One region of the Clostridium sp. 'White wine YQ' genome, then DNA from elsewhere that is predicted to be linked to it. Evidence: a T-box and tRNA genes for the amino acid it is inferred to sense, from the RefSeq annotation. Region 1 holds a T-box; the other holds one or more tRNA genes.
The links. The T-box of region 1 lies ahead of trpS (tryptophan--tRNA ligase). A T-box ahead of a tRNA ligase gene usually reads a tRNA of that ligase, here a tRNA-Trp.

Region 1 (4,439 bases):
AAAAACACTCTTCTTTTCCTTAAGTTCATTTTCTATGTAGTTTGTATCTAATATAAAATTATATTTTATTTTCTTTACCTTACGTTTTACCTCTTCAACTAAATTACTTGGGGCAATGCCATCCATATAGCATACGCAAATGGTTGTTTGAGATTCTGTTCCCGCAAACATTACTTCAAATTTCAAGCTAGGATTTTTTATTCTTCTTCTGATTAATGCTACATTATCAACAAGTGCTTCTGCAAACCCCTCTCTAGGACCTTTAAGCACTGACTCTGTAACAGGTATTCCTACACTTCTCCTAACAAAACCTTTAACTTCACAATAAAGCATTTTTTCATTTTGACTAAATATAAGTACTACGTCACCCATTAATATATGTAATTCAGCATCACTAATATCTTTAACGTCCCCAGCTAAATTAATATCCAAAACTTTAGTTAAAAGGTCTTCAGTATTACTAATATTATTTCTTTTAGCTATTAGTGGTTTAATAATATACTGGCTTATGAAATCAGATGAGCACAAATCATCTATAAATACCAGTGTAGCTTTTCCAATTGGTGTCTCAATTTCTCTATACTTTACATCAAAAGCATTATTAAACTTCTCCTTAATAATATCTAAATTATTCTTGCTCATTTCCCTCACCTACTCTTTATTATTTTCTTCCATAGGGTTTAATATTCCCCAAAATAGTAAATACTATTTCAGAATAAAATTAAGAAGAGGTGGACTAATTTGGATAAAATAACAAGTAAACATTTTATGTTTTTTATTATATGTTTGACTATGCTCTCAATAAAATTATATCCTGGTCTAGTTATTGAGTGGGGGGGAAGAGATGCCTGGTTGTATACACTTATTGCCGGGTTAATACTTATTACTGTTGGTTATATAATAATAAATACATTTGTCAAATACAATATTCCAGATTTAAACTTTCTTTATATTAAGTCCTTTGGGAAATCCTTTGGAACTATTTTTTTATTGCTCTTTTCAGCAGTTTTATTTCTGAATTGCTGTGAAAGTATAACAGCTTTATCTAGTGCTATTCATACAAATTTATTTATAGAGACCCCTTTGTTTTTTTCTTATTTATTTTTAATAATACCTTGTATTTATATGGCTTCAAAAGGCTTCGACAGTATTTTTAAACTTGCATTGGTTTCAATAACATTTATGCTTATATGTACATTTCTGCTAATAATACTTGGACTTCCATATAATAAATATTTAAATGTGACTCCTATACTAGAAAATAAATTAAATCTAAATTCATTTTTTAGCATACTCTATGCTTTGGGACTTATGTCAACCCTTGGAATTTCTTTGCCATATATAAAGAATATTTCAAAGAAAAATAATTTAAAATCCCACTATTTTATAGCTATTATTATCGCATTAATAATTATTGTCTACTCAGTCTTTAATATTATTTGCTCCTTGGGACCAATAAGAGCTAATAACTTATTTTACCCAGAATTCATTCAAGCACAAAGGATTTCTTACGGCGGATATGTTGAAAGTGGTGAATTATTTGTTTTAATGCAATATATGCTTGGATTTATTATTAAATATTTATTATGCATATATGGAATATTCTATATTAATGAAAGTAAACTCACTAATAAATTTAAATTTTTCACCATCATATCAATATTCATATTCTTGTTTTGCTTTTATTTTAGTAAAAATACATATAATTTTATTGTAGAATTAAACTATCTATCCTTGGCTAATTTAGTCGTAATTTTGATAATTCCACTAATAGCATGTATGCTTTTTAAATTTAGCCATAAAGCCAATTAGTAGAAATTTTTTCCTTAAAAAATATTGTTTTTAAACACTGATATGATATAATATTTTTGTACAATATATGGGAAATTTTTAATGATAAATTTTTACTTTCTTAATATCTGGAAGGTTAAAATTATATCTAAAATGACCCTACAGATTTTTAAGGAGGTCCATAGATATGGAAGATAAAACTTTAGTATGCAAAGATTGTGGAAAGGAATTTGTTTTCACTGTTGGTGAACAAGAATTCTATAAAGAAAAAGGATTCGAAAATGATCCTGTAAGATGCCCTGAATGCAGAAAAGCTAGAAAAGCTCAAAAATTCAACAGAGACAGATTCTAATTCTTTTAAGAGCCCCTTGCCTAATTAGGTAAGGGGCTTGTATTTTAATAATAAATTACTTTAATCCATCTCTTTTTAACTATAGAAACTATTTGAATAGCTAGCTCCACTCCTATGGCCCCTGTTATATATCTTGAATTATTTCTGACACAGTTTGAATTATTATTTTATATGATGGAATACTAAATACATAATGCTTTAGGAGGTGTTGTGTATGGTTTTTTTTAGATGGATTGGTGGATTCGTATTATTCTTTTGGATTTTAGGACTTATTTTCAGAATTGGTGGCTATGCTATTAATTTTTTATTAGTTTTAGCTGCTATCGTTTTTATACTCGATGCCTTATTCGGAAGAAGAAAAAACTATTAATTCCTTTCGTTGACAGTCTTCTTTCATAATCATATAATATATAGTATAATATAATACTAGTTGATTCCTATGAAAAGAAGTAGTAAGCTTAATAACTTCTTTAAAGAGAACTGTAGATGGTGAGATTACAGTATGTAAGATTAAGCTGAATGGATCTTTGAGGTTTTTAGCTGAATTATAAGTAGGCTAGAACGATTGTTCTACGTTAAAAGAACAAGATATATTTGTATCTTATTAAGAAGAGTTCTACTCTAAAAGATAGGTGGCACCGCGTTTTATACGCCCTATGGATAAAATCCATAGGGCTTATTTTAATTTCGAGAGGAGAAATACAATGGATGATAGAAAAAAAGTTATCTTTAGTGGTATACAACCATCTGGTGATTTAACTTTAGGAAACTACTTAGGAGCATTAAAAAATTGGGTAAAGTTACAAGAAGAATATGATTGTTATTTTTGTGTGGTTGATTTACATGCAATTACTGTTCGCCAAACTCCAGCTAACCTAAGAAAAAAGACCTTAGAAATGTTAGCTATTTATATAGGTGCTGGTATTGATCCTGAAAAAAATACTTTATTTATTCAGTCTCATGTTTCAGCTCATAGTGAACTCTCTTGGTTATTAACTTGTAATACTTACATGGGTGAACTTGGAAGAATGACTCAATATAAGGACAAATCTCAAAAGTTAGGTGATTCTATAGGTTCTGGTTTATTCAACTACCCTGTTTTAATGGCTGCTGATATATTATTATATAATGCTGACTTAGTCCCTGTTGGGAAGGATCAAAAACAACACTTGGAACTATGCAGAGATATTGCAAATAGATTTAATAATACCTATAGTGATACATTTATTATACCTGACCCATATATTCCAACAACAGGCGCTAAAATAATGAATTTACAAGACCCATTAAAGAAAATGTCTAAATCAGATGAAAATCCAAATACTTATATCTTAATAATGGACCCCCCAGAGGTTATACGTAAGAAAATAAGTAGAGCTGTTACTGATACTTTAGGCAAAATTAATTACTCAGATGAGCAACCTGGAATTAAAAACCTAATAAATATCCTTTGTTCTATTAAAGGGATAACTCCAGAAGATGTAGTTGCTAATTATACTGATAAAGGTTATGCTGAATTTAAGAAAGACGTTGGTGATGCGATTGTAGATGAATTGACTCCTTTACAAGAAAAAATCAACAATCTCTTATTAAATAAATCGTATTTAGAAGAAATTTATAAAAATGGTGCTGTTAAAGCATCCTACGTAGCAAATAAAACTTTAAGAAAAGTTCAAAAGAAAATTGGATTAATTCCTAGATAAATAAAAAAAGAGAGTGTTACTCTCTTTTTTATTATACTCTTTCCCATGGCTTGGACGCTAGGTACTCTATAAATTCATCTCTTAAGTCTTCTTTTCTTAATGCATACTCTACTGTAGCTTGTAAAAATCCTAATTTATCTCCAACATCATATCTTCTACCTTCAAAATTAAAAGCATACATTGCTTCTTGAGATACTAATTCCTTTAGTGCATCAGTTAATTGGATTTCTCCTCCCTTTCCAGGCTCAGTATTCTTTAAAATATCAAATATTTGAGGAGTTATAATATATCTCCCTAATATAGCTACATCACTTGGTGTTTCCTCAACGTTTGGTTTTTCAACAAGATTTTTAACTTTATATACTCTATCTTCTATATGTTTTCCATCAACAATTCCGTATTTACTTACATCACTTCTAGGCACTGTTTGTACGCCTAAAATTGAAGTTTTATATTCATCGAAGCATTCTATCAATTGCTTTAAACAAGGTTTTTCACTATAAACTACGTCATCTCCTAAAAGAACTGCAAATGGCTCATTCCCAACAAAAGTTTTAGCACATAGTATAGCATGTCCTAATCCTTTAGGTTCT
Region 2 (4,439 bases), 2.3 Mb from region 1:
AATTAAATTTTTTAATATATCATTATCAACCACTCCAACGCCACCAAGAACATTTACTGACTTTACACTACTACTATTTGTACTTATCATACTTTTAGCATTTTGAGAGTTAATTTTATCTGCTAATAAAATAGGTGAACTTGTACTTGAAGCTAAAACTGATCCTGCTAGCGCATCAGGGAAATCTAACCCAGTAGCAACATATACTTGATTAAGGTTCATTAATGGTTTTATATAATTAACTATTAATCTATTAGTATCGTATCTGTCTGTTCCACCTAATCTTACTATATTCTTCATATTTCTAATCGCATTATCTGATACAACTCCTGTAGCACCTACTACGTAGGTTTTAGAAATGTTTAAACTCTTAATATAGTTTTCTGAGTTCTGAGGTATACTATTCTTTCCTGTTAATATTATAGGTATTCCTCTTGAAGCTGCATATGAAGCAATAGATAGTGCGTCAGGATAATCTTCTCCAGTTGCTAGTACTACTTCATTCACATTGCCAATTTCTTTTGCAATAGATAATGAAGTACTGTATCTATCTATTCCACTAATTCTTCTACAATTATATCCTGAATTAACTAGCTGATTTTCAATGCCTGATGAAACTGCTCCAATTCCACCTACAATTATTATATTTTTAGGTTTAAGTCTATTGATTTCATTTTTTGTACTCTCAGATAGTGTATTATTTTCAGTTAACAATATAGGTGCATTATATTTTTTTGCTAGTGGTGCTGCACTTAGTGCGTCTGGAAAATCATCACCAGTAGCTAAAATTACAGTATCACTTGTGCTTGTCCATCCAGTATTAGATATATTAACAGCAGTCTTATATCTATCAATACCGGAGATTCTATTAGGAATCTTTGTAACTAAATTTGCTAAATTATTTGGGTCTATTGATATATCCTTTGAAGCAACAACTTTTCCGTCCTTATCCATTGCTAATACTCTATATTTCGCATTTAAATCTAAATTACCATCTGAGCCATATGTATCTCCATATTTATAGGTTCCTATTGTAGCAGTTCTTCCTGTGGAATCTTTTGAAGTTTTTACTACACCGTAATAAAAACTACTACCAGGGTTATTAATATCTCCCTTATAACAAACAACTGCATAATTTAAATCATCAGTATTATCATCTGCAGAGCTTGTCCAACTTAAAGTTACAGTAGATTTAGTTCCTCCCCAAGGATAAGGGAAAGTTGTTACATCAGTAACTGTAAGTAATGGCATAGTTGGAGCGAACTCATTACTAGCTCTCTTTCCTGACATACTCACCCAATAGTTATATAAATTATTAGCTTGAGAAGCTAGAGGCAAATAAATATTTTCTTGAGGCCATATATTATACATTAAGCTATTCCATGAATAATTAGTTTGATCTCCTGCTATTGTTCTATCCTTTATATCCTTAAATTCATAAATGTTTTTACCAGTCGTACTTCCATAAAGCTGTTTATAATCTTCTGCTGCCATCTCTGCTGGGTTCCATTCATGATATCCTGAGTTAACACTGCTATAAGAAGATAAATTTCTCACTTTATTATAGCTATTACTATCATCATCAAAAAGTTTTCCTTCTTTTAGTAATAGATAATAGTTTGTAAATTGATGACCATATTCATGAGAAAGTACTCCTGCTAATTCTTGAAATGAAACAGTATCACATCCAAAAAGTTCTATATATCTATCTTTAGCTAATCTTTTTACTCCCCCAACTTCTTCATACATACCATGCCACACACCTGCTGTATATGCTCCCATTGGATAATCACCAATTAAATCAATATGTGATAGATAGCTTACTTCTGGTCCTATTGTATTTTTTAACAGCTCGTTATAAACTGCCATTAATTTATCTATTGTATTATATGCCGATGAATAACTTCTTATTTCCACGCCATTTGGCCCTTTATATGTGCAAATTGGTTGAGTTGTATCCTTAAAAATGAATTCATTTCCTTTTGTTTCATTGTCCCATATGACGTCGTCATGAACTTTATTACTACTATTAATACTTACAGATTTATTCTCATATATATCACTTGCAAAAGTTGTTCTTGTGTTTAACAGTAAAAATGCCACTAATGACAAACTATAAATTTTCGTAAACTTTCTCATAATATCCCTCATCTCTGAATTCTAATGAATCTCTAATACTTAAATTATATTATATCGAACTCTGTTTTTCAATTATATAAGCTTCCTTATAAATTTTAGACATAAAAAAAAGAACAACAGAAATCTATTTCTGTTGTTCTATGGCAGGGGCAGTAGGATTTGAACCCACAACCAATGGTTTTGGAGACCACTACTCTACCGTTGAGCCATACCCCTATATTTAACACAAGACTTATATTATCATACTTTTTTTTAAGATGCAATAGTTTTTTTGAGTTTTAAAATTATAATTGTTTACATATTGAATAGCAGAAATTAATATTCTGCTATTATCAATTTATACAACATTAAATAAAGTATTGTATTTAATTACTTATCTCTAAGGTTTTTAAGCTATTATAGGTGTTATTAATGTTTTCAGTTAAAAGATCAGCAAATTCTTTATCTCCATTATATGTGCTTACTTTTATAAACATCGCACCTTTTGTTATTAATGAATTTTTATAGCTTTCTATAGTCTCATCTTTTTCATAAAAAACTATAAATGGTTTTATATCTTTTTTTTCGGTAATAATCTTACTTACTTTTTCACTGTCCAAAATATTTGATTTAGAATTTAGATACTTGCTATAGTATTCCAAAGAATTATCAGCATAATAAAAATCTGTACCATTTATTTTTCTTATACTTTCAACATTCTTTGAATTGTCACTTTCAAATTTACTTACTATATTATTATAATTATCTTCATAATAATTTCTATTATCTAAATCATCAGTCTGCAATTCACTTTTTACATTAAATAATGCTATTTTATAGTTATCAAAATCCATCCAATAATAAGGATTTTGTTTGCCGTCTGAATCTTTCAAGCCCTTTGTACCTCTTGATAAATCAATTATTCCAGTTTTCCCCTTATCAAGATTGCTAATAAGATCTTTAGTCCATGGTTCAAATGCATCACCTGAATAAACAAATACATTCATTCTTGAAATATTATTTACTATGTCATCATTAATGGTATAGTTTTTTATCTCATCTTGACTTTTTAGCAAAAATTCTACACTATGTCTATCCTTGACTAATTTTTTAATCATTAGATAAGTTGGTTTATTGGACGCCATTATATTTAAATAAGGAGCTCTTTCCTTGCTTGTATGATCAACTTTACTTGATACCACTGTTTGCGGGAAAATAAAAAGTCCTATAAACATTATTAAGTTTACTATAATTAAGGCGAAAGTTACCTTTTTCACTGTTTTCCCTCCTTATAACATATGGTTTTCTAGTATATTCTATAATAATATATGTATAATTTCAATTGATATATACTGGTTGTAAGACTTTCTTAACTAATATGTAATATATTACCTTTCATTTTCTCTATAATTTGGATAAAATATAAGCTATAATAATTAAATAAAATATTTGAAAGGAGTCAATTATGGAATATATTATTGATTCTGTAGAAAAAACTCTATCCCTTGGCGAAAAATTAGGTCAATTAGCTCAAGCTGGAGATGTTTTTTGTTTAACTGGAGATTTAGGTACCGGTAAAACTCATATATCTAAAGGATTTGCAAAAGGACTCGGAGTAAGCGAGGAAATAACCTCTCCTACTTTTAATATAGTAAATGAATATCATAGTGGTAGAATACCTTTATTCCATTTTGATGTATATAGAGTAAGTGATTCTGATGAAATTATGGCAATTGGGTTTGATGAATATGTTTTCGGGAAAGGTGCTACATTAATAGAATGGGCTAATTACATAGAGGATATACTTCCTGAAGAATTTGTACATATTAATATAAAAAAAGTTCCTGAGCTTGGAGAAAACTTTAGAAAGATTAGAATTAAAGCTTTTGGACAAAGATTTAAAAATTTTGAGGAGAAAATTTTATGAAGATTTTAAGTATTGATTCCTCCACTTCTGTTGCTACTGTCGCACTTTTAGATAGTACTAAAGTTATTGGAGAATATAGTTTAAATGATAAAAAGCAGCATTCTGTTCTACTTCTACCAATGATTGATAGATTATTAGCTGATAATGAACTTTCTGTAAAAGATCTAGATGGATTCGTAATCTCAGAAGGACCTGGTTCATTTACTGGTCTTAGAATTGGTCTTGCTACTATAAAAGGTATGAGCCAAGGAATTAAGAAGCCTTATGTTTCAATATCAAACTTAGATGGTCTTGCATACAATGTAATTACATATAGCGGAATAATTTGTCCTATAATGGATGCATTAAGAGGAAATGTTTATACTGCAATTTATAAATCAAATAACGGCAGTCT

Region 2: it has a tRNA-Trp gene. The T-box ahead of trpS (tryptophan--tRNA ligase) is inferred to sense a tRNA for this amino acid. The anticodon was not compared.

Annotation. Positions count from the first base shown of each region.
Region 1 is NZ_JAQYUU010000001.1:2,377,457-2,381,895, forward strand. It holds gene PTZ02_RS11805 (spore germination protein) at 1-642, opposite strand, end outside; gene PTZ02_RS11810 (endospore germination permease) at 742-1,812, shown strand; gene PTZ02_RS11815 (zinc-ribbon domain-containing protein) at 1,979-2,143, shown strand; gene PTZ02_RS11820 (DUF5670 family protein) at 2,358-2,513, shown strand; T-box leader at 2,574-2,803, shown strand; gene trpS (tryptophan--tRNA ligase) at 2,848-3,846, shown strand; gene galU (UTP--glucose-1-phosphate uridylyltransferase GalU) at 3,878-4,439, opposite strand, start outside.
Region 2 is NZ_JAQYUU010000001.1:105,864-110,302, reverse strand. It holds gene PTZ02_RS00555 (cell wall-binding repeat-containing protein) at 1-2,139, opposite strand, end outside; tRNA gene PTZ02_RS00550 (tRNA-Trp) at 2,281-2,355, opposite strand; gene PTZ02_RS00545 (metal ABC transporter substrate-binding protein) at 2,505-3,395, opposite strand; gene tsaE (tRNA (adenosine(37)-N6)-threonylcarbamoyltransferase complex ATPase subunit type 1 TsaE) at 3,584-4,045, shown strand; gene tsaB (tRNA (adenosine(37)-N6)-threonylcarbamoyltransferase complex dimerization subunit type 1 TsaB) at 4,042-4,439, shown strand, end outside.